Regions from separate parts of the Pseudomonas sp. Mb7 genome, predicted to be linked through region 2. Evidence: predicted binding sites of a transcription regulator. Region 2 holds the regulator's gene; each other region holds the start of a gene.

Region 1 (9,852 bases), 1.1 Mb from region 2:
TTCTCCGAACATGAGGTGATCGCGGATCTCGCCAATGGCGTGATTCTCACGAATCTGCCGGAAATACCAACCGCCATCTGCCGTATCGCCGTACAGACAGGCGCCGACTAGCACGTCATCCTTGATCACCAGTTTTTTGTACACGCCGCCAATCGGGTCGGAGAGGGTGATGGTTTCCGTGCCTTCGCCGCCCATGAAATCGCCGGCAGAAAACAGATCGATGCCGGTGACTTTCAATTTGGTCGAGGTCACCGAACCCTGATAACGGGCGAAACCCAGTTGTGCGAGGTGGTTGGCGCAGACCTTGGCCTGTTCGAACAACGGCGCGACCAGACCGTAGGCAATGCCGCGGTGGCTGGCGCACTCGCCGATGGCATAAATGCGCGGGTCGTAGGTTTGCAGCGTGTCGTTGACCAGAATCCCGCGATTGCACGGGATGCCGGCCTTTTCCGCCAATTCTGTGTTGGGACGAATACCGGCAGCCATTACCACCAGATCGGCGGGGATGATGTCGCCGTTCTTGAACTGCACCGAGCCGACCCGGCCATTGCCTGCGTCGTGCAGCGCCTGAGTCTGTTCGCACAGACGGAAGTGCAGGCCACGGGATTCAAGGGCGTTTTGCAGCAGTTGGCCGCTGGTTTTGTCGAGTTGACGTTCCAGTAACCACTCACCGATGTGCACCACGGTGACGTGCATGCCGCGCAGCATCAGGCCATTGGCGGCTTCGAGACCGAGCAGACCACCACCGATGACCACCGCGTGTTTGTGGGTTTTGGCGGTGTCGATCATGGCTTGGGTGTCGGCGATGTCGCGGTAACCGATCACCCCGTGCAAGGTGTTGCCGGGGATCGGCAGGATGAACGGCGTTGAGCCGGTGGCGATCAGCAGGCGATCGTATTCGGCTTCGGTGCCGTCCTCGGCGATCACCCGGCGTTTGACCCGGTCGATCTCCACCACTTTGCGGTTGAGCAGCAACTTGATGTTGTTTTCCAGGTACCAGTCGAGGTCGTTGAGGACGATCTCTTCGAAGGTCTGCTCACCGGCCAGCACCGGCGACAACAGGATGCGGTTGTAGTTGGTGTGCGGTTCGGCGCCGAAGACCGTGATGTCGTACAGCTCGTTGCTCAGCTTGAGCAGTTCTTCCAGGGTGCGGACCCCGGCCATGCCATTGCCGATCATCACTAGTTTGAGTTTTTTCATCAGGTTCTCCGGGAGCTGCGGCTGGCCTCTTGTGGGCAGTCAGGCCTTGCTCGACAAATTTTGCGCAAACAAAAAAAGGCGTCCCGCTAGTTGCCTAGCGAGGACGCCTTTGTCCTGGTCCCGTTCTCTCGGGAAGCGCAGCCTTCGTCGTTGAAGGTTGGGCTTTATGTGTGTGTTGGTTGGGTTAATGCAGTGGTTGTGCCAAGTGGGGGAATGGCGTGTTTATTGGGCGGGAGCGGTAATTGACGGGGATTTTTTGCACCGAATCGACGCGGGTTGCTCGTTCGTGGGGCATTCAGGCAGACAGAATTGTTGTGATTGGGCTGACGTCATCGCGAGCAGGCTCACTCCTACAGGGGAACGCATTTCAAATTGTAGGAGTGAGCCTGCTCGCGATGGACGCGATGCGGTGTCAGCCGTGAAACAACAAAACCAGCAGCACCAGATTCCCCAGCAGAGCCACGATCGCCATCGTCCGCCACACCTTCAACGGCTCACGCTCCAATAATGGTCTGGGCCGCACACTCAAACTGCGCCGCTCGCCCTGTTCCAACACCAACAGCCATTCCTCAGCCGTTTCAAACCGTTGCTGCGGATCAGCCGCCACCCCGCGCTCCAGACTCTGCGCCAGCCATTCCGGCAGATCCGGCCGAAATCGACTGGCACTCACTGCCACACCAAATCGCGGCCGCTGAAACGCTTCGATCTCGCCATAGGGAAAATGCCCGGTGAGCAAGAAATACAGGGTCACACCGACCGCATACAAATCCTGCTGCACATTCGGCGGAGCCCTACGAAACGCTTCCGGGGCGATATAGCTGGGCGTTCCCGGCAACGTTGACGGCGCGTCTTCGGACAAGCCTGGGCAGTACGCCAGACCAAAATCCAGCAGACGCAATTCGCCGTCGTCGCCCACGTGCAGATTTTCCGGTTTGATGTCCCGGTGCAGGATCTGCCGCCGATGCAGCAGCCCGACCGCACGCAACAGGCGCTCGGCGATGTCCTGCCACTGTGCCAACGACAACGGGCCTGACTGTTGAAACAGCTGCGCCAGCGTCGCCCCGGAATATTCCCGCATCACGTAGTACAAATGCTGACGCTGCTGGCAGGCATGGACTTCAGGAAAGTGGCGACCGGCTACGCGTTTCAGAAACCATTCCTCGGACAACAGTGCTTGCCCGGCGTAGGAATCATCGGCGGAACGCGTGGGTAGGGTTTTCAGAAGCCACGTCTGACCTTGTCCATCAAGCACCCGATACAGCAGCGATTGCTGGCTCTGAGCGACAACGTCCAGCACTTGCCAGCCTTCGAACGACTGACCGGGTTTCAACGGTGGCGGCAGGGGCCATTGCTGCAGATGAATCAGCGCATCGCCGATACTGGCCTCACCCAAAGCATCCACCCGCACCAGCAAAGCACTGGCATTGTCCTGGCTCCCCGCCAGATGCGCGGCGTTGACCAGCGTCTGCGCGGCACTGTGCAGATCCGGTTGATCACGCAGAATCGCCGCAATAGCGGTATCGCCGAGTGTCGACCAGACACCGTCACTGAGCAAAACAAAGCACTCGCCGTCGCGCAGTTCGCCATCAAGGAAGTCCAGTACCAGATGCTGATCCAGCCCTAGCGCACGCTTGAGCACATGCTGCATGCCCGGCTGATCCCAGACGTGGTCTTCGCTGATTCGCTGCAAGCTGTCGGCGTGCCAGCGATACACCCGGCAATCGCCGACGTGGGCGAGGGTGAAACGCCGACCACGCATGACCAAGGCGCTGACCGTGGTGAGCAACGGTTGCCCACCACCGTTGGCCTGCAACCAGCGGTTTTGCGCGAGCAGCAGGCGATCCAGTGCCTGGGCCACGCTCCAGGTTTCCGGTGTGGCGTAGTAGTCCAGCGCCAAGGCTTGCAAGGTTGAACGCGCGGCCAGTCCGCCATCGGCACACTGGCTGACGCCATCGGCGATAGCGAACAGATAACCCTTGCTCGCCGCCAGCGCCGGCGCGGGCGTGACCAGACGCAAAGCGTCCTGATTCTCCGCGCGCGGGCCGGTGGCGCTGGCTTCGGCAAAGCTCAGTTGCAGGGCCATCGAAGGTTCAGACCCGCGCCGCCGTCACTGCCGCCGAACCCCAGGTGGTTCTCCAGCGACGCTTGACGCCGTGCAGGCCAAACCACGCCAGCACGCCAAGGCTGGCGAACAACCACAACGCCAACTGATAGCTGCCGGTGCTCTGCTTGATCGCGCCCATACCGGCGGCCAAGGCAAAACCGCCGATGCCGCCGGCCATGCCGATCAGCCCGGTCATCACGCCGATCTCCAGACGAAAACGCTGCGGTACCAGTTGGAAAACGGCGCCGTTGCCGGCGCCCAGACCGAGCATGGTGCAGACGAAAAGTGCCAGCGCGGCGTAGGAACTTGGCAGGTTGAAACCGACGGCCGCGATGCAGACGGCAGCGACGGTGTACATCGCCAGCAAGGTGCGGATGCCACCGAAACGGTCAGCCAGGGCGCCACCCAATGGCCGCATCAAACTGCCGCCGAACACGCAGGCTGCGGTGTAGTAGCCAGCGGTCACCGGGCTCAAACCGTACTGATCGTTGAAGTAGCCGGGCAGGGCGCTGGCCAGGCCGATAAAGCCGCCGAAGGTCACGCTGTAAAAAAACATGAACCACCAACTGTCACGGTCGCCCAGGGCTTTGAAGTAGTCAGCCATGGCTTTGGCTTTCGGCCGCTCAGGGGCGTTTTTTGCCAGCCAGGCGAACAGCACCAGGGTCAGAATCAGCGGGATCAGAGCGAAACCGAAGACATTGCTCCAGCCGAACGCGGCGGCGAGCACCGGCGCGAGCAGCGCGGCGAACACCGTGCCGGAGTTGCCCGCACCGGCAATGCCCATGGCTTTGCCCTGATGCTGCGGCGGGTACCACTGCGACGCCAGCGGCAGTGCAACAGCAAACGACGCGCCGGCCATGCCGAGAAACAGGCCGAGTATCAGCGCCTGTTCATAACTGTGGATGCCGAGTTTCCAGGCGCCGAACAGCGCACAGATCACGATGACCTGGCCGATCAGACCGGCGGTTTTCGGCGACAGCCGATCGGCGAGCATGCCCATCACAAAACGCAGCACCGCGCCGGCGAGGATCGGCGTGGCGACGACGAGACCGCGTTGTTGCGTGGTTAGCTGCAGGTCGGCGGCAATCTGCACCGCCAGCGGGCCGAGCAGGTACCAGACCATGAAGCTCAGGTCGAAATACAGGAAGGCTGCGAACAATGTCGGGGTGTGGCCGGATTTCCAGAAGCTTGAATTCATCGCGCACCTCAGCTGAAAAGAGTCTCGAAAGGAGTCATGCAACAGCAGGTGGGGCGCCGCCACGGCCGCACCACCGGCCCCGGGCTGTGGGGCCAAAACGCAAAAACGCCGCTACCTGATGCGCCGGTTGGGCGAACGGGTGAGCGACGTCTTTGTCGTGGGTGGGGCAACCGCCGTTGGTTACCTGTGCGTTTTACTTAGCGAGATTTGTGCCAACAGCCGGAAAATCAAAAGCCCCTCACCCTAACCCTCCCGAAACGTCGGACCGCCCAGAGGGAGAGGGGACTGACCATGTTGTTCCAACGAATTCAGCGACCTGAAAGACCGAGTCGATTATGGATTCACAGCAGAAATCACAGGTCGGTGTACTTCGTGAGCATCCCCCAATCGGTCCCCTCTCCCTCTGGGAGAGGGCTAGGGTGAGGGGCTCTTAAGCTTTCAGAACACCTCAGCCCAATAACTCACTCATCGCAATAATCTGCTCCGCCACCTGAATCAGCTTCTGCTGGCGGCTCATGGCCTGGCGCCGCATCAGGGTGTACGCCTCTTCCTCATTGCAGTCCTTCATCTTCATCAACAACCCCTTGGCCAGCTCAATACGCTTACGTTCAGCCAGTTGCTGATCACGCGCCTGCAGCTGCGCTCGCAAGGCCTGATCACTCTCGAATCGTGCCATCGCCACATCGAGAATCGGCTGCAAGCGCTGGGCGTGAATGCCTTCGACGATGTACGCACTGACCCCTGACTTGATCGCCTGGCGCATCACCCCCGGATCATGCTCGTCGGTAAACATCACGATCGGCCGTGGTTGGTCGCGGCTGACCAGCACCACTTGCTCCATGACATCGCGGCTCGGTGACTCGGTATCGATCAGGATCACGTCCGGGCGCACCGTTTCGACGCGCGCGGGCAGGTCGATGGTCAGGCCGGACTCGTCGATCACCTCGAAACCGGCCTCGGTCAACGCAGCTTTCAGGCGACCGACTTTTTTCGCTGTGTCGTTGATCAACAGAATGCGCAACATGTTCGCGGTCTCCTGTCAGCGGCGGGCGAGAAGGGGGGCGTCGTCGTTCAACGCGTGCAACTTGAAACTGCGCGCGTAAGCGGCCGGGTCACTGCCGTCCCAGACCTTGCCGTCGAGCAACTGACTGCTGCGCATGTCGGTGCCCCATGCGGCGACGCTGACAGCGGTGGCGGCGTCGCGGTAGACGTCCAGCCGCTGAACCTGGCGGGCGACGGCGAGGTAATCCGGATCCTCACGCAGCAAGCCCCAGCGGCGGAACTGGGTCATGAACCACATGCCGTCCGACAGATACGGCAGATTCACTTCGCCGTTACCGTGAAAGCGCAGCGCGTGCGGATCCTGCCAGCGATTGCCGAGGCCATCGGCATAGTCACCGAGAAAACGCGGTTCGATGCACGCCACTGGCGCATCGAGATATTCCGGCGCGCTAAGCAACTGCGCGGTGCTGCGGCGGTTTTCCGGGCTTTCTTCGATGAAGCGGCTGGCTTCAAGGATCGCCATCACCAACGCCCGTGCGGTGTTCGGATACTGCTCGACAAATTCGCGAGTGCAGCCAAGGACTTTTTCCGGGTGATCGGGCCAGATGGTCTGGCTGGTGGCCAGGGTGAAACCAAGATCCTGCTGCACCGCGCTGGCCGCCCAAGGCTCGCCGACACAAAAACCGTCGATACGCCCGGCTTGCAGGTGCGCGACCATTTGTGGCGGCGGCACCACCACGCTGTCGACATCCTGAAGTGGATGAATGCCCTGACTCGCCAGCCAGTAATACAGCCACATCGCGTGCGTGCCCGTGGGGAAGGTCTGCGCGAAAGTCAGTTTTGCGCGGCTTTGGTGCACGTGGCGGTCCAGCGCTTCAGGACTGCTCACGCCAAGGTTTTGCAGACCGTGGGAGAGGTTGAGGCTCTGGCCGTTCTGATTCAGGCCCATCAACACGGCCATATCGGTCGGGGCGATACCGCCGATGCCCAGGTGCACTGCGTAGATCAGCCCATACAGACTGTGCGCGGCGTCCAGTTCACCGCTGACCAGTTTGTCGCGCAAATTGGCCCAGGATGTCTGGCGCTTGAGGTTCAGCGTCAATCCGTAAGGCTGGGCGAAGCCCTGTGTGGCTGCGACCACCACCGACGCGCAATCGCTCAGGGCCATGAAGCCGAGGTTGATCGCGCTTTTTTCCGGGGCATCGCTGCCATTGACCCAGGCCAGTGGCCCTACCGAAGGTTCATTCATCCAACGTACCTCGAAAAAAAAGCGCCGCCGCGGACTTTGCGCAGGCAAAACCCGGGACGACGCCATTGTCCTTGCCCGCCTGCCGTCATTGACCGGCGCACTGATAGCCTGGAGGGTGCAAGGCATATGCCAGTGCCAGTGATTTGCGCGTGCGCCTCGCGCCGCAGGTCGATGCCCGGCTATAATCGCCGCCTCTTTTCGCCGCCCGAGTCATCGCCGCCCATGTATTCCCTGGCCCGTCAGCTGTTGTTCAAACTTTCCCCGGAAACCTCCCACGATCTGTCGCTGGATCTGATCGGCGCGGGTGGGCGTTTGGGCTTAAACGGCTTGCTGTGCAAGGCGCCGGCGAAGAAGCCGGTGACGGTCATGGGCCTCGAATTCCCAAACCCGGTGGGGCTGGCGGCCGGTCTGGACAAGAACGGCGCGGCCATCGATGGCTTCGCGCAACTGGGTTTCGGTTTTGTTGAAATCGGCACCGTGACCCCACGCCCGCAGCCGGGCAACCCGAAACCACGGATCTTCCGATTGCCGGAAGCCGAGGCAATCATCAACCGCATGGGTTTCAACAACCTCGGTGTCGATAACCTGTTGGCGCGTGTGGCGGCGGCTAAGTACAAAGGCGTGCTGGGCATCAATATCGGCAAGAACTTCGATACCCCGGTCGAGCGTGCGGTCGATGATTATCTGATCTGCCTGGACAAGGTTTACGCCCACGCCAGCTACGTGACGGTCAACGTCAGTTCGCCAAACACCCCTGGCCTGCGCAGCTTGCAGTTCGGCGATTCGCTCAAGCAATTGCTCGCCGATCTGGCCACGCGTCGCGCTGAACTGGCCCTGCGTCATGGCAAGCATGTGCCGCTGGCGATCAAGATCGCGCCGGACATGACCGATGAAGAAACCGCGCAGGTTGCTCAAGCGCTGATCGAAACCGGCATGGACGCAGTGATCGCGACCAACACCACCCTGAGCCGTGTTGGCGTTGAAGGCATGGAGCATGGCGACGAGGCGGGCGGTCTGTCGGGCGCACCGGTGCGGGAGAAGAGCACGAATACTGTGAAGGTGCTGGCCGGTGAGCTGGCTGGGCGTTTGCCGATCATTGCGGCGGGCGGGATTACTGAAGGCAAGCATGCGGCGGAGAAGATTCTGGCCGGTGCGAGCCTGGTGCAGATCTACTCCGGCTTCATCTATAAAGGCCCGGCGCTGATTCGCGAATCGGTAGACGCGATCGCCGCCCTGCGCACATAACCCAGGCTGACCCGGTCAATGTAGGAGCTGCCGCAGGCTGCGATCTCTTGATCCTGTTTTTAAGATCAAGATCAAAAGATCGTCCGAACGCGGCCCGAGCCTTCGGCAGCTCCTACACGAGATGTGTGTCAGCCAGACAGGCATAAAAAAGGGCTCCTCGAAGGAGCCCCTGGGCCGCAGCCCGCCGTCCGGGAAGGACGTGCATGGTAAGTCGTTACAAATTCAGATTGTCGTGTCGGAATTAATGCCCTGTGTCAGCCGACGGCGTGAAGTTCGTTGAGTCTGTGGATTCCCGCAGTGCCGGTCATACCGTCCCAGTTGTCGCCGCGTCCTTCTCGCCAGCCGTTAATCCAGGCTTGGCGTACCGACGGTAGAGTAAATGGGCAAAGCTCACGGGATTTGCCACCAACGCCATATTGATATCCGCGCAAAAATGCTCTTTCCAACGGATCACGCTTAAGTCTTCTCATAGGGTGTTTCCCTCACTTGTTGACTGTTTTGTATCGCGTTGACCTCAACCGAGGTCTGGCAGAAAAAACCTGCCATGGTGCGGCTCGCTGCCGGCGTGGCGAGCCAAGGTGTTGACGCCGTTGCGACGTCAACCTGTGTTCAGTTCTAACCAATGAGTCACACCGAGGGAATGATCGTTTTGTCATAAGGACGTAACGAAATTGGTGCTACAGCCATAAGTAACGACGGGTTTCATGCACGGTTTTTCAGCAAACCCCGGTATGATCGGCCCCGCGCTGGATGATGGGGTTAATTCTTTAGTGAGAATGACCCACGTTTGCGCTGGGGTATAAAGCGACGAAGGGTCGCTTTAAGACTTTTTGTTTCATCAACTTTTTTATCTGTCCCGGCATCTAAGCTCTTTTAACCCGAGCAGCGGGGATGGAACGGCACACCTTCGTGCCACGCGGGCGTTCTTTTAGAAAAGCGCCTGATTGAAAACCGGATCGGCAATGCGTTGCCGATTCACTAGCCAAAGGCTCTGGAAATACCATGTCCGACCGTTTCGAACTCTTCCTCACTTGCCCTAAAGGTCTTGAAGGCCTGCTCATCGAGGAAGCCGTCGGGCTTGGCCTTGAAGAAGCGCGCGAGCACACTTCCGCCGTGCGTGGCATGGCGACCATGGAAACCGCTTATCGCCTGTGCCTCTGGTCGCGTCTGGCCAACCGCGTGTTGCTGGTACTCAAGCGTTTCCCGATGAAAGACGCTGAAGACCTCTACCACGGTGTGCTCGACATCGAGTGGCAGGATCACATGCTCAGCGACGGCACCCTGGCCGTTGAATTCAGCGGCCACGGCTCAGGCATCGACAACACCCACTTCGGTGCCCTGAAAGTCAAAGACGCCATCGTCGACAAACTGCGTACGCCGCAGGGCGACCGTCCGTCGATCGACAAGCTCAACCCGGACCTGCGCATTCACCTGCGTCTGGATCGCGGCGAAGCGATTCTCTCCCTCGACCTGTCCGGCCACAGCCTGCACCAGCGCGGCTATCGCTTGCAGCAGGGCGCTGCACCGCTGAAGGAAAACCTCGCGGCGGCGATCCTGATCCGTTCCGGCTGGCCGCGCATTGCCGCTGAAGGCGGCGCGCTGGCTGACCCGATGTGCGGTGTCGGTACGTTCCTCGTCGAAGCCGGCATGATCGCCGCTGATATGGCGCCGAACCTGCGCCGTGAGCAGTGGGGCTTCACCGCATGGCTCGGTCACGTGCCGGCGCTGTGGAAAAAACTCCATGAAGAAGCCGTTGAGCGTGCCGCTGCCGGTCTGGCCAAGCCACCGCTGTGGATTCGTGGTTATGAAGCTGACCCACGTCTGATTCAGCCAGGCCGCAACAACGTTGAGCGT
Region 2 (9,852 bases):
TGCCAAGCCTGCAATCCCTAGCGCAGGGCGGCACGGCGGTCGGCACCGGGATCAACGCGCATCCTGAGTTCGCCGCACGTTTCAGCCGCCAGTTGAGTCAATTGACCGACGTGGAATTCACCCCGGGCAAGGATCTGTTCGCGCTGATCGGCTCGCAGGACACCGCCGTCGCCGTCTCCGGCCAGCTCAAGGCCACTGCGGTGTCGCTGATGAAAATCGCCAACGACCTGCGCTGGATGAACTCCGGCCCGCTCGCCGGCCTCGGCGAAATCGAACTGGAAGCCCTGCAACCGGGTTCGTCGATCATGCCGGGCAAGGTCAATCCGGTGATCCCGGAAGCCACCGCCATGGTCGCCGCGCAAGTGATCGGCAACGACTCGGTGATTACCATCGCCGGTCAGTCGGGCAATTTCGAACTGAATGTGATGCTGCCGATCATCGCGCAGAACCTACTGAGCAGCATCGAGCTGCTGGCCAATTCCAGCCGCTTGCTCGGCGACAAAGCCATCGCCAGCTTCAAGGTGAACGAGTCGCGCCTTAAAGAAGCGTTGTCGCGCAACCCGATTCTGGTGACCGCGCTCAACCCGATCATCGGTTACCAGAAAGCCGCCGAAATCGCCAAGCAGGCCTACAAGGAAGGCCGTGCGGTGATCGACGTCGCCCTGGAACACACCGACCTGTCGCGCAGCCAACTGGAAGAGTTGCTCAACCCAGAGAAACTCACCGCCGGCGGCGTGTAAACCCCGCAACCGCTTTGGAGGCTCACCATGGAGCACTGGAAACGCACGATCGAACGGGCCAATCGCTGCTTCATGCTCGGCGAACTGATCGACGCCCGTGAGGCTTACCTGCAAGCCCTGGCCCTGGCGCAAGTGTTGTTCGAACGCTGGGCGGATGCCGACGAGGCGGTGGCGGCTTGCGTCATCTCCCACCACAACCTGGCCGATCTGCACTTGCGCCTGAATCAGCCGGAGGAGAGCGCCGAATACCTCTGCGCCATCCATCAACGCTTGTTGCAGACCATGCAGGACGAACGTCAGCGCCTGGCCTTGCGTGAAGCAGCGCTGCGCCAGAGCAGCAAGACTTACGTCGAGCTGTTGAATTTCATCAGCGAGCACGGTGAATACCCGCGCACCCAACGCCTGCTGCATCCGGATACCGGCAATGCGCGCCGCGCGCCTGCCCCCCATCACCATGGAGTCCATTGAAATGGCTTTTACCTTGCCTGCTTTGCCTTACGCCTACGACGCGCTCGAACCGCACATCGATGCGCAGACTATGGAGATCCACTACACCAAGCATCACCAGACCTACATCAACAACCTCAACGCCGCCGTTGAAGGCACTGAATACGCCGAGTGGCCGGTGGAAAAACTCGTCGCCAGTGTTCAGCAATTGCCGGAAAAACTGCGTGCGGCGGTGATCAATCAGGGCGGCGGTCACGCCAACCACTCATTGTTCTGGGAGGTCATGGTACCCAACGGTGGCGGCAAACCCGACGGTGCGCTGGCCAAGGCCATCGATGAGCAATTGGGCGGCCTCGACAGTTTCAAGGAAGCCTTCACCAAAGCCGCGCTGACCCGCTTCGGTAGCGGCTGGGCCTGGCTGAGCGTGACCCCGGAGAAAAAACTGGTGGTGGAAAGCAGCGGCAACCAGGACAGTCCGTTGATGAATGGCAATACGCCGATTCTCGGACTCGATGTCTGGGAGCACGCCTACTACCTGCGGTATCAGAACCGTCGGCCGGAATACATCAACGCTTTTTACAACGTGATCAATTGGCCTGAAGTCGCTGCGCGTTATCAGGCTGCGCTGGTTTAAGTCTTCTATAAAAACAATCCAAGGCTGACTATGGGCACTGAAACACTGGCGATCGGAAGTGGGCGTATGTTTCGTTACGCAGTAGGATCGCTGTTGCTGTTGGCGGGCATGACTTTGCTGGTCGCCCACGGACTGGAATGGCTGAATCTGGAACCGAGGCTGTTGCGGGCGTTGCAGGGCGGCGCGATCTGCGCCCTCGGCACGGCGCTCGGAGCTGTGCCAGTGCTGGTGATTCGGCGGATGCCGCAGACACTCAGTGATACGTTGCTGGGTTTTGGTGCCGGGGTGATGCTCGCGGCGACGGCGTTTTCGCTGATCGTGCCGGGCATTGCTGCCGCCGAAAACCTCGGACTGACACCGTGGGGCGCCAGCGGCCTGATCTGCTTAGGCATCATGCTGGGTGCGTTCGGGCTGTATCTGGTCGATCGCAAGGTTTCCGGCGCGTCCCCGGAAATGCTCGTCGGCACCGTCGAGCATCCGGTGATTCCGCCACGGATCTGGCTGTTCGTGTTCGCCATCATTGCCCATAACATCCCTGAGGGCATGGCCGTTGGCGTTTCTGCTGGCGGCGGCATGCCGGATGCGGACAGCCTGGCCATGGGTATCGCTTTGCAGGATGTCCCGGAAGGTCTGGTGATTGCGCTGGTGTTGGCCGGGGCGGGGATGTCGCGGGTCAGGGCGTTTCTGATCGGCGCGGCGTCAGGTCTGGTCGAACCGGTGTTTGCGCTGTTGTGTGCCTGGCTGGTCAGTCTGGCGCAGGTGTTGTTGCCGTTAGGTCTGGGATTGGCTGCGGGGGCGATGTTGCTGGTGGTGACGCACGAAGTGATTCCCGAGTCGCGACGCAATGGTCATGACAAACTGGCCAGTCTTGGTCTGTTGATCGGGTTTTGTCTGATGATGGTGATGGATACGGCGTTGGGTTGAAGATCAAAAGATCGCAGCCTGCGGCAGCTCCTACGAGGGGATTGGTGCGACATGGGCTGCGACTTTTTGATTTTGGCTGTCAGCCGCCTTCGTCGAAGTAGTTGTTGATCAACGCCACCAGCGCATCCAGCGCTTCCTGTTCCTGATGCCCTTCGGTACTCAGATAGATCTTGGTGCCCTTGCCAGCCGCCAGCATCATCATCGCCATGATGCTTTTGCCATCAACCGTGGTCTCTGGTGTACGACCCACTCTGATCGTGCAATCCGGATACTGCCCGGCCACTCCAACAAACTTGGCCGATGCGCGGGCATGCAGGCCCAGCTTGTTGATGATTTCGATTTCCAGAGCAGGCATCGCGGTGTGAATCCTTTAAGTGAGGTCGCGGTGGCGAACCTGGACGTTCTTCAGGGTTTTCTGCAGGGCCTGACCCAGACGTTCGGTCAGGTAGACGGAGCGGTGATGCCCGCCGGTGCAGCCAATGGCAATGGTGACGTAAGCGCGGTTGCTCGCGGCGAAGCGCGGCAGCCACTTGTGCAGGTAGGTGAAGATGTCCTGAAACATTTCTTCGACCTCCGGCTGTGCCGCCAGGTATTCAGCCACCGGCGCATCGAGACCCGATTGCGCGCGCAGTTCCGGCTTCCAGTATGGATTGGGCAGGCAGCGCACATCGAATACCAGATCCGCGTCTACCGGCATGCCGCGCTTGAAGCCAAAGGACTCGACCAGAAATGCGGTCCCCGGCTCCGGTTGGTTCAGCAGACGCAGCTTGATGGAGTCGCGCAACTGGTACAGGTTCAGATTGGTGGTGTTGATCTTCAGGTCGGCGAGGTCGGCAATCGGGCCGAGCAGGGCGGTTTCATCCTGGATCGCCTCGGCCAGTGAGCGGTTGGCGTTGCTCAGCGGGTGACGACGGCGGGTTTCGGAGAAACGCTTGAGCAGGGTTTCTTCGTCGGCGTCCAGATACAGGACGTCGCATTGGATGTGTTTGGCCCGGACATCTTCAAGCAGTTCGGGAAAGCGTGTCAGGTGGCTCGGCAGGTTGCGCGCATCGATGGACACGGCTACCAGCGGCTGCGCCAGTTCCGTGTGAATCAGCGCGCGTTCGGCCAGTTCCGGCAGCAAACCTGCGGGCAGGTTGTCGATGCAGTAATAGCCGTTGTCCTCAAGGACATCCAGAGCCGTACTTTTACCCGAGCCGGAACGGCCGCTGACGATGATCAAGCGCATGATTAGTGCCCGTTCTGCTCGTCCAGGACAACCTGATACAAGGCTTCATTGCTTGGAGCGCTGCGCAGTTTTTCACGCACTTCCTTGCGATCGAGCATGCTCGCGATCTGGCGCAGCAGCTCCAGGTGCGCATCGGTGGCAGCCTCCGGGACCAGCAAAACAAACAGCAGGTCAACCGGTGCGCCGTCAATGGCGTCGAAATCAATCGGAGCATCAAGGTGCATCAGCGCACTGATCGGTGCAGTGCAACCCTTGAGGCGGCAATGGGGAATGGCGATGCCGTTACCAAAACCGGTGGAACCGAGTTTTTCACGGGCAATCAACGCCTCGAAGACATCTTGCATCTCCAGATCCGCCACTTCGCGGGCGATCAGGTTGGCAATTTGTTCGAGGGCTTTCTTTTTACTGCCGCCCGGCACGTTCACGAGGGAACGGCCGGGGGTCAGGATACTTTCAAGTCGGATCATGGGGTGGGGGGTTATCGACCGGTAGCGCCCTGGAGCAGGCTCTGGGTCTTTTCCTTATGCTTTTTGAGTTGTTTATCCAGCTTGTCGGTCAAGGCGTCGATCGCCGCGTACATATCGGTATGTTCCGCGTTGGCGACCACTTCGCTGCCGGGTATATGCAAGGTGGCTTCGATTTTCTGCTTCAGCTTTTCGACGCACATCGTGACTTGCACGTTGGTGATCTTGTCGAAATGGCGCTCCAGTCGTTGGAGTTTTTCCTCGATGTAGGAACGCAGAGGTTGGGTCACTTCCAGTTGGTGTCCACTGATGTTGACTTGCATACAGCTTCTCCTTCGTTGCCAGTGCATAAAGCGGCAGGCCGGATAGCCTGCCACTGGAACGCTGTAACGTGGCTTACATCAACCGCTTGCGTTCGCTCGAAGGCGCGATCCCGAGGGATTCGCGGTACTTGGCGACGGTGCGGCGAGCCACCTGAATGCCTTGTGCCTCCAGTAAACCAGCGATCTTGCTGTCACTCAACGGCTTTTTCTGATTTTCCGCGGCAACCAGTTTTTTGATGATCGCGCGGATCGCCGTGGACGAGCATTCGCCGCCTTCGGAGGTGCTGACGTGGCTTGAGAAAAAGTATTTCAGTTCATAAATACCGCGCGGGGTATGCATGAATTTCTGTGTGGTCACCCGGGAAATGGTCGATTCGTGCATGCCGACCGCTTCAGCGATGTCGTGCAGAACCAACGGCTTCATGGCTTCGTCGCCGTACTCCAGAAAACCGCGTTGATGCTCGACGATCTGGGTAGCTACTTTCATCAGGGTTTCGTTGCGGCTCTGCAGGCTCTTGATGAACCAGCGGGCTTCCTGCAACTGATTGCGCATGAAGGTGTTGTCGGCGCTGGTGTCGGCGCGACGGACGAAACCGGCGTACTGGGCGTTGACGCGCAGGCGCGGTACCGATTCCTGATTCAGCTCGACCAGCCAGCGCTCGTTGTCCTTGCGCACGATGACGTCAGGGACAACGTATTCGGCTTCAGTGGATTCGATTTGCGAGCCAGGGCGCGGATTGAGGCTTTGCACCAGTTCGATGACCTGGCGCAGCTCGTCTTCCTTGAGCTTCATGCGGCGCATCAACTGGCTGTAGTCGCGACTGCCGAGCAGGTCGATGTAATCGCTGACCAGACGTTTCGCTTCCGCCAGCCACGGCGTCTTGGCGGGTAGCTGACGCAATTGCAGCAGCAGGCATTCGCCAAGGTTGCGCGCGCCGATACCGGCCGGTTCGAATTGCTGGATGCGGTGCAGGACGGCTTCGATTTCATCGAGTTCGATGTCGAGTTCCGGATCGAACGCCTCGAGGATTTCCTCGAGGGTTTCGTCCAGGTAGCCCTGATTGTTGATGCAATCGATCAGGGTCACGGCGATCAGGCGATCGGTGTCGGACATCGGTGCCAGGTTCAGTTGCCACAGCAGGTGGCTTTGCAGGCTCTCGCCGGCGGACGTGCGGGTGGTGAAGTCCCATTCGTCGTCATCGCTGCTGGGCAGGCTGCTGGCGCTGGTCTGGTAGACGTCTTCCCAGGCGGTGTCGACCGGAAGTTCGTTGGGGATACGCTCGCTCCAGTCACCTTCCTCCAGGTTGTCCACCGTGGGCGCGGTTTCCTGATACGAGGGTTCCTGGATCTCGGTGTTGGGCTTCTGTTCGGCGTTGTCGGCCATGGGATCGGAATTGTCGAAGTCGTCGCCTTCTTCCTGGCGTTCGAGCATCGGATTGGATTCCAGAGCCTCCTGGATTTCCTGTTGCAGATCCAGGGTCGACAATTGGAGCAGGCGGATGGCCTGTTGCAGCTGCGGTGTCATCGTCAGCTGCTGGCCCATTCTCAAGACTAGCGATGGTTTCATGGCAGGGGCTTAACACCTTATTCGCCGGCGCTATGCGCCATCCACTACAGGGCGCCGGGGCGCCAAACTTAAGCAAATTATATGCCTGAAACTGAAGTGTTTGCCTAGAGCGCTGTAACAATTAAAGCGTATTAATTCCTGCTTGAATCGATACAGCGCCCGGGCGGCGCACCGGGCACTGTTACGCTTACAAGCGGAACTCGTGGCCCAGATACACTTCCTTGACCAGATCGTTGGCCAGGATGGTTTCTGCATCGCCTTCGGCGATCAGTTGACCATCGTTGACGATGTAAGCGGTTTCGCAGATGTCCAGCGTCTCACGGACGTTGTGGTCGGTGATCAATACACCGATGCCCTTGGCCTTGAGGTGGTGGATGATCTGCTTGATATCGCCGACCGAGATCGGATCGACACCGGCGAACGGTTCGTCGAGCAGGATGAATTTCGGTGCCGTTGCCAATGCACGAGCGATTTCCACCCGGCGACGTTCACCACCGGACAGGCTCATGCCAAGGTTGTCGCGGATGTGGCTGATGTGGAATTCCTGCAGCAGGCTTTCCAGCTCCTTGCGACGGCCGGCCTTGTCGAGCTCCTGACGGGTCTCGAGGATGGCCATGATGTTGTCGGCCACCGACAGTTTGCGGAAGATCGACGCCTCTTGCGGCAGATAGCCAATACCGGCCTTGGCGCGACCGTGCATCGGCTGGTGGCTGACGTCCAGATCGTCGATCAGCACGCGACCCTGATCGGCCTGTACCAGGCCGACGATCATGTAGAAACACGTGGTCTTGCCGGCGCCGTTCGGGCCGAGCAGGCCGACGATCTGGCCGCTGTCGATCGACAGGCTGACGTCACGCACGACCTGGCGGCTTTTATAGGCCTTGGCCAGGTGCTGAGCTTTCAGAGTTGCCATTACTGGGTTTTCTCGTCGGTTTTCTTCTTCGGCTGGATCACCATGTCGATGCGCGGACGCGCCTCGGTGACCTTGCTGCCGGTAGCACGACCAGCGCTGGCCAGTTTCTTCACGGTGTCGTAGACGATTTTCTCGCCCTGAGTGACGTTGCCGTCTTTGTCGACGACCTTGGCCTTATCGATCAGCACGACGCGGTTTTGCTGGGCGTGGTATTGAATCGTCACGCCGTAGCCTTGAACCGGTTTGGTGTCGCCCTGGGTTTGCAGCTGCTCGAAATAAGCCAGGTTGCCCACGGAGGTCACTACGTCGATATCTCCATTCGGGGCGCGAGTCATGGTGACGGTGTTGCCTTTAACGATCATCGAACCTTGGGTGATGATCACATCACCTTTATAGGTGGCGATGCCGTTCTTGTCGTCCAGTTGGGCGTCGTCGGCCTGAATGCGGATAGGTTGCTGCTGATCGTTCGGCAGAGCCCAGGCGCTCACGCTTCCCAGTGCTGCGCCCAGACTGAGCAAAATAGGGAGGGTTTTAACGAGCCTCATACTGTCCTCTTACGTTCGATAGCAGGTGTATCCTGCTTTCCTTCAGGTACGCTTTCATTCCAACGCCAGTCGATACACCGCCAGCGCCGTCGATTCTAACGGGTTGCTCGGTCTGCGCATATTCCTGCTGCGGGAACACGGTCATGCGAGTGGAAGTGATCAGGATGTCACGCTTCTTTTCATCGGTGCGCGCAACGCGTACCGAATCGATCAGTTCGACTTCGGTGCCGCCTGAGTTCACTTCACCGCGCTCACTGGTCACGTGCCACGGGAATTCTGTTCCGCGATACATGTTCAGGTCGGGTTTGGTCACGAGCGTGACGTCGGTTGCCTTAACGTGCTCGGCTTTTTCGGACGTCATTTCATACTGCACCTTGCCATCCGGCAGGTATTGCAGGGTATGCGTGTTGGTTGCATACCAGTCGATAGGCGTTTCAACCGAGGTGACCGGTGGTTTGTCGAGAAAGCGTTCCGGGCTGATATTCCAATAGCCGACCGCTGCGAAAATCGCAGCGATGCAGCCAAACAGCAGGAAGTTACGAAATTTTTTGCTGAACATGGTTTGGCTCACAGGTACGCGGCGTTGGCCGCATCGAGGCGGCCCTGGGCGCGCAGGATCAATTCGCAGAATTCGCGGGCGGCGCCTTCGCCACCACGGGCCCGGGTTACGCCATGGGCGTGTTCGCGGACGAAATCGGCGGCGTTGGCTACGGCCATGCCCAGACCAACACGGCGAATCACCGGAAGGTCGGGCAGATCGTCACCGAGGTAGGCGACTTCTTCATAGCTTAGGCCCAGTTGCGCAAGCAGGCCGTCGAGCACGACCAGTTTGTCTTCACGGCCCTGAAACAGGTGGGGAATCCCCAGGTTTTTCGCTCGACGTTCAACGACGGGTGTCTTGCGGCCGCTGATGATAGCGGTCTGCACGCCGGCGTTCATCAGCATTTTGATGCCTTGACCGTCGAGGGTGTTGAAGGTCTTGAACTCGCTGCCGTCTTCAAGGAAGTACAGGCGACCGTCGGTGAGGACGCCGTCGACGTCGAAAACCGCCAGTTTGATCGCTTTGCCGCGTTGCAGCAGATCGTTGCTCATTACATGACTCCTGCGCGCAGCAGATCGGAGAGGTTGAAGGCGCCGACCGGGCGATCTTCCTCGTCTACGACTACCAATGCGTTGATTCGGTGATCTTCCATGATTTTCAGGGCTTCGGCGGCCAGCATTTCCGGGCGGGCAGTCTTGCCGTGGGCCGTCATTACCTGGTCGATGGTGGCGCTGCGGATGTCGATGCTGCGATCCAGCGTGCGGCGCAAGTCGCCGTCGGTGAAGATCCCGGCGAGTTTGCCGTCGGTTTCAAGGATGACGGTCATGCCCAGACCTTTACGAGTCATTTCCATCAATGCGTCTTTGAGCAGCGTGCCGCGTTGGACTTGCGGCAACTCTTGTCCGGCGTGCATGACGTTTTCCACTTTCAGCAGCAGGCGACGGCCGAGGGCGCCACCCGGGTGCGAGAAAGCGAAATCTTCGGCGGTGAAGCCGCGTGCTTCCAGCAGTGCCACGGCCAGTGCATCGCCCATGACCAGTGCTGCGGTCGTCGACGAGGTCGGTGCCAGGTTCAGCGGGCAGGCTTCATGCTCGACATGAACATTGAGATTGACCTCGGCAGCCTTGGCCAGCGGCGATTGCGGGTTGCCGGTGACGCTGATCAACTGGATGCCCAGACGTTTGATCAACGGCAGCAGGGTTACGATTTCATTGGTCGAGCCGGAGTTCGACAGGGCCAGAATCACATCGTCACGAGTGATCATGCCCATGTCGCCATGACTGGCTTCGGCCGGGTGGACAAAAAAGGCTGGGGTGCCGGTGCTGGCCAGGGTGGCGGCAATCTTGTTGCCGATGTGCCCGGACTTGCCCATGCCGACCACGACTACACGGCCTTTACTGGCCAGAATCATCTCGCAAGCGCGTACGAAATCGGCGTCGATATGGGGCAACAAGCCTTGTACGGCTTCCACTTCGAGTTGGATGGTGCGTTGTGCCGATTGAATCAGGTCGCTGGATTGGCTCATG
Region 3 (9,852 bases), 1.3 Mb from region 2:
CCCCGCCAAAAAAGACGGGGTTTTCACCAGGCCTCGATGGGTTGAGGCGTGTTCGGACACTATCACAGCTCAAAAAATATACAAGTCACGCCCCGCCGCACTGTTTGCGCTGCGACGCCTGCGCGCAAATCACACGTCGCCGGTCATCGTCTGCCGAGCGCCATTCGCGAATGTCTTCGACATGGCGGAAGCAGCCGAGGCAGACCTTCTGCTCATCCAATCGGCAAACGCCGCTGCACGGCGAAGGCACGGCCGGGCTGATGTTGCTGTACAGCGGCTTCGGTGGACGAACGGGAGCGGTGTCAGTCACGGAATCACAGACCTTCGAAATCGAATTCAGCGCCAGCCTGCTGCTTGACGATGCGCTCTAGCATTTCGCCCAGTTGCTCTTCGCTCTTGTCGCACATCCAGCGCTCGCTTTCTTCGTCGTAATCGAAGTGGAAACCACCGGACACCGCTGCCAGCCACAGCTGACGCAGCGGCTCCTGGCGGCTGAAGATCAGCTGCGAGCCGTTTTCGAACTTGACGGTCAGCACACCGGCCGAACTTTCCAGATCGATGTCCAGGTCGCTCTCGTCAAAGATGTCTTCCAGTTTTTCCTGGGTTTCATCGACCAGATCGTGGAAACGGGCTTCGGACAAACTCATTGCGGCAACCTCAAAAAATGTCTGATCAGGCTCAAGCGCCGAAAGATACGGACGCTGCCGGCCGATTGCAAAGATTAACGACCAAGCACCGGTCAGGGCATCGAACACCCAACCCTGTGGGAGCGAGCCTGCTCGCGAATGGCCGGCACATTCAACATTATTGTTGCCTGACACACCGCCATCGCGAGCAGGCTCGCTCACACAGGGTTACCAGTGCTCACGGGCAAGCCCCGCCGGACGGGAAGGCCATCACATAGGCAAGCCGCCGGGTGGCCGGTATACTCCGGCGCAATTAACGCATTTTCAAGGATTTCGCCATGAAGCGCCTGATCTCTTCCCTTGCTGCGCTCGTCGCGGTTGCCTGCCTCGTTTCGGCCTGTGGTCAAAAAGGCCCGCTGTACCTGCCGGATGACGATCAGGACCCGGCCGAGCAAGCCCAGTCTTCGCAGAAGCAACCGTCCAAAGCACATAAGCACGACGTTTACCAATAAGGGATCGCCATGGACGCTTTTAACTACCGTGGCGGGGAACTGTTCGCGGAAGGTGTGGCGCTGTCCGCCATCGCCGATCGTTTCGGTACGCCTACTTATGTGTACTCGCGCGCGCATATCGAAGCTCAGTATCTGGCTTACGCCGATGCTTTGGCCGGCATGCCGCACCTGGTCTGCTTTGCGGTCAAGGCCAACTCCAACCTCGGCGTACTGAATGTCCTGGCCCGTCTCGGTGCCGGTTTCGACATCGTTTCCCGTGGCGAGCTGGAACGCGTTCTGGCCGCTGGCGGCAGCGCTGACAAGATCGTCTTCTCCGGTGTCGGCAAGACCCGTGACGACATGCGTCGCGCCCTCGAAGTCGGCGTGCACTGCTTCAACGTCGAATCCACCGACGAGCTGGAGCGCCTGCAAGTGGTCGCCGCCGAGCTGGGCGTTCGCGCCCCGGTTTCGCTGCGCGTGAACCCGGACGTCGATGCCGGCACCCACCCGTACATTTCTACCGGTCTCAAAGAGAACAAGTTCGGCATCGCCATCGCCGACGCCGAAGACGTGTACGTGCGCGCCGCGCATCTGCCGAACCTGGAAGTGGTCGGTGTCGACTGCCACATCGGTTCGCAACTGACCACCCTGCCACCGTTCCTTGATGCGCTCGATCGCCTGCTGGATCTGGTCGACCGTCTGGGCGACTGCGGCATTCACCTGCGCCACATCGATCTCGGTGGTGGTTTGGGCGTGCGCTATCGCGATGAAGAGCCGCCATTGGCTGCCGACTACATCAAGGCTGTGCGCGAGCGTTTGAACGGACGTGACCTGGCGCTGGTGTTCGAGCCGGGCCGTTTCATCGTCGCCAATGCCGGCGTGCTGCTGACGCAGGTCGAGTACCTCAAGCACACCGAACATAAAGACTTCGCCATCGTCGACGCGGCGATGAACGACCTGATCCGCCCGGCGCTGTATCAGGCGTGGATGGACGTCACCGCGGTCAAACCGCGTGACACCGCTGCGCGCAAATACGACATCGTCGGCCCGATCTGCGAAACCGGTGACTTCCTCGCCAAGGACCGTGAATTGGCCCTGGCCGAAGGCGATCTGCTGGCCGTGCATTCGGCCGGTGCCTACGGTTTTGTGATGAGTTCCAACTACAACACCCGTGGCCGTGCTGCCGAAGTGTTGGTAGACGGTGCTCAGGTTTTTGAAGTGCGCCGCCGCGAAACCGTGGCCGAGCTGTTTGCCGGCGAAAGCCTGCTGCCGGAGTAACCCATGCTGCTGCGTTTTACTAAAATGCACGGCTTGGGCAATGACTTCATGGTTCTCGACCTGGTCAGCCAGCACGCGCATATTCAGCCAAAGCACGCCAAGCAGTGGGGCGACCGCCACACCGGCATCGGTTTCGACCAGTTGCTGATCGTTGAGGCTCCGAGCAATCCGGACGTGGATTTCCGTTACCGGATCTTCAATTCCGATGGCTCGGAAGTCGAGCAGTGCGGCAACGGTGCGCGCTGCTTTGCACGCTTCGTGCTCGACAAGCGTCTGACCGCCAAACGGCAGATTCGCGTCGAGACCAAGGGCGGCATCATCGAACTGGACGTGCGTAACGACGGCCAGATCGGCGTGAACATGGGCGCCCCGCGTCTGGTGCCAGCGGACATTCCGTTCGAAGCGCCAGCGCAAGCGACCAGCTATCAGCTGGAAGTCGACGGCACCACGGTCGAACTGGCAGCCGTGTCGATGGGCAACCCGCACGCCGTGTTGCGCGTGCAGGACATCAACAGTGCACCGGTGCATGAGCTGGGGCCGAAAATCGAACACCATCCGCGCTTCCCCGCGCGAGTGAATGTCGGTTTTCTCCAGGTCATCGACCGTAACCGTGCGCAGTTGCGCGTGTGGGAACGCGGTGCCGGGGAAACCCAAGCCTGCGGTACCGGCGCCTGTGCAGCGGCTGTCGCTGCGATCAGCCAGGGGTGGATGGATTCGCCGCTATTGATCGACCTGCCCGGCGGGCGCCTGTCCATTGAATGGGCAGGCCCTGGCCAACCGGTGCTGATGACCGGTCCGGCAGTGCGTGTATACGAAGGACAAGTACGTCTTTGAGTGAGCAGAAACCATGACCGATAAGCCTCAGGTACCCGCCCGACAGTCCGACGAATCAGCGTCCGAGAGCCTGGAGGCGGCAGCGGTTGCCGCATACCTCGAGGCTCATCCGGACTTCTTCGTCGAGCACGAAGAACTGCTGCCCGCCCTGCGTATTCCCCACCAGCGTGGCGATACCGTTTCGCTGGTCGAGCGGCAGATGACCCTTCTGCGCGACCGTAACATCGAGATGCGCCATCGCCTCTCGCAGTTGATGGACGTCGCCCGCGACAACGATCGCCTGTTCGACAAGACCCGCCGCCTCATACTGTCCCTGATGGACGCCGCCAGCCTCGAAGACGTGGTGATCAGCGTCGAAGACAGCCTGCGCCAGGATTTTCAGGTGCCCTTTGTCAGCCTGATCCTGCTCGGTGACAACCCGGCGCCGGTCGGTCGCTGGGTCACTCACGCTGACGCCCAAGTCGCCATCGGCGGCTTGCTTACCGAAGGCAAAAGCGTCAGCGGCAGCCTGCGTGAGCATGAACTGGACTTCCTCTTCGGCGAAGAACAACGCAAGCAGATCGGCTCCACTGCCGTCGTCGCGGTCAGCCATCAAGGCATCCACGGCATTCTGGCGATCGCCAGCCGTGACCCGCAGCACTACAAGAGTTCGGTCGGCACGCTGTTCCTCAGCTACATCGCCGAAGTCATGGGCCGTGTGCTGCCACGGGTCAATAGCTCCCTGCGCTCGGTACGCTGAGCATGGAACGGCAACTGGACGCTTACTGCGAACACCTGCGCAGTGAGCGACAGGTGTCGCCGCACACGCTCTCGGCCTATCGCCGCGACCTCGATAAAGTCCTTGGCTGGTGCGTCAAACAGAACATCGGCAGCTGGGCGGCGCTGGACATTCAGCGCCTGCGCAGCCTGATCGCCCGTCTGCATGCGCAGGGGCAATCCTCGCGCAGCCTCGCGCGGCTGCTCTCGGCAGTACGCGGGCTCTATCACTATCTGAATCGCGAAGGTCTTTGCGACCACGACCCGGCGACGGGTCTGGCACCGCCAAAAGGCGAGCGCCGACTGCCGAAAACCCTCGATACTGATCGCGCACTGCAACTGCTTGAAGGGGCGGTCGAGGATGATTTTCTCGCGCGGCGCGATCAGGCGATTCTTGAGTTGTTCTATTCTTCCGGCCTGCGCCTTTCCGAACTGACCGGACTCAATCTCGATCAACTCGACCTCGCCGATGGCATGGTTCAAGTCCTCGGCAAGGGCAGTAAAACCCGGCTGCTGCCGGTGGGCAAAAAGGCCCGCGAAGCCCTCGAACAATGGCTGCCTCTGCGGGCCATGACCAACCCCGCAGACGACGCCGTATTCGTCAGCCAGCAAGGCCGACGCCTCGGTCCACGGGCGATTCAGGTGCGAGTGAAACTCGCCGGCGAACGCGAACTGGGGCAGAACTTGCACCCGCACATGCTGCGCCACTCCTTCGCCAGCCACCTGCTCGAATCCTCGCAGGATCTGCGCGCGGTGCAGGAATTGCTCGGCCACTCGGACATCAAGACCACGCAGATCTACACCCACCTGGACTTCCAGCACCTGGCGGCGGTCTACGACAGCGCCCACCCCCGGGCCAAACGCATGAAAGGCGATGATTCATGAGCATCCAGTTGATCACCTTCGACCTCGACGACACCTTGTGGGACACCGCTCCGGTGATCGTCAGCGCCGAAGCGATATTGCGCGAATGGCTGAGCGAACATGCGCCGAATCTGGGTGCGGTGCCGGTGGAGCATTTGTGGGGGATTCGTGAGCGGGTGCTGGCCAATGAGCCGGGGCTAAAACATCGCATCAGCGCGCTGCGCCGGCGGGTGTTGTTCCATGCACTGGAAGAAGCCGGGTACGCCCATGACGAGGCGTCGACGCTGGCGGACAAGAGTTTTGAAGTGTTTCTGCATGCTCGGCATCAGATCGAAGTGTTCCCTGAAGTCGAACCAGTACTGGAGATTCTCGCCAATCATTACTCGCTTGGCGTAGTCACCAATGGCAATGCCGATGTGCGTCGGCTGGGTTTGGCGGACTACTTCAAGTTTGCGTTGTGCGCGGAAGACATCGGCATTGCCAAACCGGATGCCCGGTTGTTTCATGAGGCGTTGCAGCGTGGTGGTGCTACAGCCGAAACTGCCGTGCATATTGGTGATCATCCGGGCGATGATATTGCCGGCGCGCAGCAGGCCGGGTTGCGGGCGATCTGGTTCAACCCGGCGGGGAAAGTCTGGGAAGCGGATCGTCTGCCGGATGCTGAAATCCGTAGCCTCACGGATCTGCCAGCCGTACTCGCGCGCTGGAATGCCACCTCAAACTGATCTACTACCCCCTGTGGGAGCGAGCCTGCTCGCGAAGGCATTCTGTCATTCAATACTGATGTTGACTGACCCACCGCTTTCGCGAGCAGGCTCGCTCCCACAGGGAATTGCATTCGTTTCGATAGCTTTATTCCAGGCATGAAAAAGCCCGCAGCGACGGCGGGCCTTTTCAGCAAGCCAGCGGCACGCCTCAGATAGGGCGGCTGCCGTACTTGTTGTCCGGCTTTTTCGGAGGATCGGCGACCACGTTGGCCTCCACTTCCTGAACCTTGCCGCCACGCGACAGGAACTCTTCCATGGCCTTGGCCAGGGCGTCGCGTTCCTTGTTCTTGGCTTCAATGCTCGGCAATTCGTCAACCGACACCGCAGCCTTGGCTTTGCCTTTGGCAGCCGGGGCCGGCGTATCGTCACCGCCATCGTCGTCAGCAACGTCTTCCGCTGCTGCTTCCAGGCCTTCTTCGGCCTCGTCTTCGTCGCCTACTTCGAGGTCGTCGTTTTCCAGATCATCGTCGCTCATGTTCTACCTCATGACTTGCGAAAAGCAGATTAGTTATAGACCAGCTTTGGCAACTGTCGAAAGTCGCCGTTAAAAAATCAGTAACCATTGATGACCAACGGTTTACGCCCCTTCACCGTGCAAGGTGGCGAGGACTTTTCGGGCACCGCCATGATCACGGTGCTCGCCCAGATAAACGCCTTGCCAGGTTCCCAGTGCCAGGCGACCTGCCGAAACCGGCAGACTGATCTGGCAGCCAAGCACACTGGCCTTGAAGTGCGCCGGGAGGTCGTCCAGGCCTTCGTCGTTATGCTCATAGCCGTCTGTTCCTTGTGGGATCAGACGATTGAAAAATCGTTCGAAGTCGCGACGTACCGCCGGATCGGCGTTCTCGTTGATGGTCAACGACGCCGAGGTATGCTGCAGCCACAAATGCAACAGACCGACCCGACACTGCCTGAGTTCAGGCAGCCCGGCGAGTAACTCGTCCGTTACCAGATGAAAGCCCCGGGGCCGCGCCCGCAGGGTTATCAGAGTCTGTTGCCACATACAGTTCTCCGCACGTTCGGGGCGCATTCTAGCGCGCTCTGGGAAAAAACAAAGGCCCTAATATTCCTGCAATGATGTAAGCCATTGGCCGCAGAAAAACGCTCGTCGTAAACACGACCAAAGCCGTACGAAAAATCCTTTCAGCTATTCTCTCTGCGACAAATTCCAGACAAAAAAATGCCCGGCGAACCGGGCAAGTTTTTTAGTGCGCGTACTTACAGGTTGTAGCCGCGTTCGTTGTGTTGTGCCAGATCGAGGCCCACCGACTCTTCTTCCTCGGTCACACGCAGACCCATGACGGCGTCCAGGACCTTGAGGATGATGAAGGTGACGATCGCGGTGTAGATCACCGTGAAGCCCACGCCTTTGACCTGAATCCAGACTTGCGCACCGATATCGGTAACGGTGCCGAAGCCACCCAGCGCCGGCGCAGCGAACACACCGGTGAGGATCGCGCCGAGGATACCGCCGATACCGTGCACGCCGAACGCGTCCAGGGAATCGTCATAACCGAGTTTGCGTTTCAGGGTTGTGGCGCAGAAGAAGCACACCACGCCTGCGGCCAGACCAATCACCAGTGCGCCCATCGGGCCCACGGTGCCAGCAGCCGGAGTAATCGCTACCAGACCGGCAACCACACCCGATGCGATACCCAGTGCGCTTGGCTTGCCGTGGGTGACCCACTCGGCAAACATCCAGCCCAGTGCCGCAGCAGCGGTAGCAATCTGAGTGACCAACATCGCCATGCCGGCAGTGCCGTTGGCCGCCGCAGCGGAGCCGGCGTTGAAGCCGAACCAGCCGACCCACAGCATCGCCGCGCCCATCAGGGTGTAACCGAGGTTGTGCGGCGCCATCGGGGTGGTCGGGAAGCCTTTGCGCTTGCCCAATACCAGGCAGGCAATCAGACCAGCCACACCGGCGTTGATGTGCACCACGGTGCCGCCGGCGAAGTCGAGCACGCCCCAGTCCCACATCAGGCCGCCGTTGCCGGACCAGACCATGTGCGCGATCGGTGCATAAACCAGGGTGAACCAGATAGCCATGAAGATCAGCATCGCGGAGAACTTCATCCGCTCAGCGAACGCACCGACGATCAGCGCCGGGGTGATGATCGCGAAGGTCATCTGGAAGGTGATGAACACCGCCTCAGGGAACAAAGCCGCTGGGCCGGTCAGGCTCGAAGGCGTGACACCGGCGAGGAACGCCTTGCCCATGCCGCCGAAGAACGAGTTGAAGTTGACGACGCCCTGCTCCATGCCGGTGGTGTCGAACGCAATGCTGTAGCCATAAATGACCCACAGGATGCTGATCAGACCGGTAATGGCGAAGCACTGCATCATCACGGAAAGAATGTTTTTCGAGCGAACCATGCCGCCGTAGAACAGCGCCAGGCCCGGGATGGTCATGAACAGCACGAGGGCTGTCGAGGTGAGCATCCAGGCAGTGTCGCCGGAATTGAGGACCGGGGCCGCCACTTCGTCTGCCGCCATTGCAAGGCTTGGCATTACGATGGACAACAGGGCTCCTAGCCCTGCGAATTTACGCAGAGTCATATTGTTTTCTCCTGGGGCGTTGGGGTTTGTGGCGGCGCTTAGATCGCGTCGGTATCGGTTTCGCCGGTACGGATGCGGATCGCCTGTTCCAGATTGACCACGAAGATCTTGCCGTCACCGATCTTGCCGGTGTTGGCCGCTTTGGTTATCGCCTCGATAACCCGATCCAGATCCTTGTCGTCGATGGCCACGTCGATTTTCACCTTGGGCAGAAAATCGACCACATATTCCGCGCCGCGATACAGCTCGGTGTGACCCTTCTGCCGGCCGAAGCCTTTGACTTCAGTAACGGTAATGCCCTGCACGCCGATTTCGGACAGCGACTCGCGCACGTCGTCCAACTTGAACGGCTTGATGATGGCAGTGACTAGCTTCATGAAACTCTCTCCCGAATTGGTGGACTTGCCCCAGGAAAACAAACCCGACTCAAGTCTAAGCGCAGTGCCTGGCTTTGTAACGCATCGTCGGCCTTACCTGCCCGACTGACGCCAGCTAACCGCTGCTGACGAAACTCCCCGCTCCGTCTGCCGCACTGCATTCGTCACAGCGACTGCATCAGTGCATGGGTCGAAGGTGACTAAGCAGAAAGCTTGCCATCTCGCCAAAATCCCCTGATTTCAATCCCTTGGCCGCTGCCGCAAGCCATCCCGTGCAGAAGGCACAGCGGATACGCACAACAACGGTGCGTCGCCGTCCGTCCGCCTGCGCGAAAAGCGTGCATCCCTGACCACGAGATTGACTATAGACACTGCGTGATACACTGCCGGCCATTGTTTCCAGGACATCCACCATGCTCGCGCCCAAAGACTTCCTCGACGCCCTGAGCGGCACCGCCTCCCGCCTGTTCAACGGCGACACCCCGCTGCCAAAAGCCGAAATCGAAAGCCAGTTCAAGATGCTGCTGCAGAGTGCGTTCAGCAAACTCGACCTGGTGAGCCGTGAAGAATTTGATAGTCAGATGGTTGTGTTGGCGCGTACTCGCGCTCGACTTGAAAGCCTCGAAGCCAAAGTTGCCGAGATGGAAGCGAAGCTGACGCCGTCCGCTGAATAATCCGCGCCCCCTGTAGGAGCTGCCGAAGGCTGCGATCTTTTGATCTCCAGCCCTTCAACCATCCCGGCAACGTCCTACAACCTGCACCACCGCCGTCCGATTGCGCCGAAAAGCCCAGGTTTCTAAGCTCATCCGATGCTGAATGTTCAGCAGCGGGTTTGGCGACCCGGATCGAATTTGACGCAATGCAACTAAACTCACAGAGATTTTTTCTCTCAACGAGTTATGGCGGCTTTGCGTGGGAGACCTCAGGGTCTGCCGGTTTCGAATTCACCGGTTCGCCAACCCGCGCATAGCTGCCACCCTTTTCGTTTGGCGACGAACAGAAGCAGTTTTCTTCACTTGAATTCGAGAACTGAACCATGGACGAAAACTACCTGACACCTAGCATCTTCACCCGCCACAAACTCCCCCTCCACGCTCTCCTCATCCAGAACCAACCCTGGTTCTGCGCCCGAGACCTGAGCCGCCTGCTGCACATCTACCTCAACGAACGCATGCTGCGAAAACTCGACCCCGACCAATACCAGACCAGCAAAACCCTGATCCACAATCAAATCGAAAACACCCTGCTGATCAGCGAATCCGGCATCTACGCCCTCCTCGTCTACCACTACTGCCCCGAATAC

The links. The regulator sigma-54, encoded in region 2, starts transcription at its own class of promoters, with help from an activator protein. The targets are predictions, from matches to a motif close to ANTGGCATNNANNTTGCTNT.
Region 1: a site for sigma-54 is predicted at 6,868-6,887, ahead of ACOYXH_RS05985 (CmpA/NrtA family ABC transporter substrate-binding protein). Genes of this name have one in related genera too.
Region 3: a site for sigma-54 is predicted at 8,751-8,770, ahead of glnK (P-II family nitrogen regulator). Genes of this name have one in related genera too.

The regions. Positions count from the first base shown of each region.
Region 1 covers NZ_CP186501.1:1,288,267-1,298,118, forward strand. Annotated here, with positions in the region: gene nirB (nitrite reductase large subunit NirB) at 1-1,200, opposite strand, end outside; gene ACOYXH_RS05970 (protein kinase domain-containing protein) at 1,613-3,283, opposite strand; gene ACOYXH_RS05975 (nitrate/nitrite transporter) at 3,291-4,502, opposite strand; gene ACOYXH_RS05980 (ANTAR domain-containing response regulator) at 4,951-5,526, opposite strand; gene ACOYXH_RS05985 (CmpA/NrtA family ABC transporter substrate-binding protein) at 5,542-6,753, opposite strand; gene ACOYXH_RS05990 (quinone-dependent dihydroorotate dehydrogenase) at 6,976-7,998, shown strand; gene rmf (ribosome modulation factor) at 8,253-8,468, opposite strand; gene rlmKL (bifunctional 23S rRNA (guanine(2069)-N(7))-methyltransferase RlmK/23S rRNA (guanine(2445)-N(2))-methyltransferase RlmL) at 9,001-9,852, shown strand, end outside.
Region 2 covers NZ_CP186501.1:208,172-218,023, forward strand. Annotated here, with positions in the region: gene ACOYXH_RS00855 (class II fumarate hydratase) at 1-740, shown strand, start outside; gene ACOYXH_RS00860 (hypothetical protein) at 768-1,208, shown strand; gene ACOYXH_RS00865 (superoxide dismutase) at 1,210-1,821, shown strand; gene ACOYXH_RS00870 (ZIP family metal transporter) at 1,852-2,745, shown strand; gene ACOYXH_RS00875 (HPr family phosphocarrier protein) at 2,825-3,100, opposite strand; gene rapZ (RNase adapter RapZ) at 3,116-3,973, opposite strand; gene ptsN (PTS IIA-like nitrogen regulatory protein PtsN) at 3,976-4,440, opposite strand; gene hpf (ribosome hibernation-promoting factor, HPF/YfiA family) at 4,452-4,760, opposite strand; gene ACOYXH_RS00895 (RNA polymerase factor sigma-54) at 4,834-6,327, opposite strand; gene lptB (LPS export ABC transporter ATP-binding protein) at 6,515-7,240, opposite strand; gene lptA (lipopolysaccharide transport periplasmic protein LptA) at 7,240-7,785, opposite strand; gene lptC (LPS export ABC transporter periplasmic protein LptC) at 7,772-8,344, opposite strand; gene ACOYXH_RS00915 (KdsC family phosphatase) at 8,353-8,877, opposite strand; gene ACOYXH_RS00920 (KpsF/GutQ family sugar-phosphate isomerase) at 8,877-9,851, opposite strand.
Region 3 covers NZ_CP186501.1:5,399,223-5,409,074, forward strand. Annotated here, with positions in the region: gene ACOYXH_RS24435 (DUF1289 domain-containing protein) at 86-310, opposite strand; gene cyaY (iron donor protein CyaY) at 315-647, opposite strand; gene lptM (LPS translocon maturation chaperone LptM) at 965-1,138, shown strand; gene lysA (diaminopimelate decarboxylase) at 1,148-2,395, shown strand; gene dapF (diaminopimelate epimerase) at 2,399-3,229, shown strand; gene ACOYXH_RS24460 (DUF484 family protein) at 3,243-3,968, shown strand; gene xerC (tyrosine recombinase XerC) at 3,971-4,870, shown strand; gene ACOYXH_RS24470 (HAD family hydrolase) at 4,867-5,574, shown strand; gene sutA (transcriptional regulator SutA) at 5,765-6,091, opposite strand; gene ACOYXH_RS24480 (secondary thiamine-phosphate synthase enzyme YjbQ) at 6,194-6,619, opposite strand; gene ACOYXH_RS24485 (ammonium transporter) at 6,835-8,172, opposite strand; gene glnK (P-II family nitrogen regulator) at 8,211-8,549, opposite strand; gene ACOYXH_RS24495 (accessory factor UbiK family protein) at 8,963-9,223, shown strand; partial or broken gene ACOYXH_RS24500 (BRO-N domain-containing protein) at 9,586-9,852, shown strand, end outside.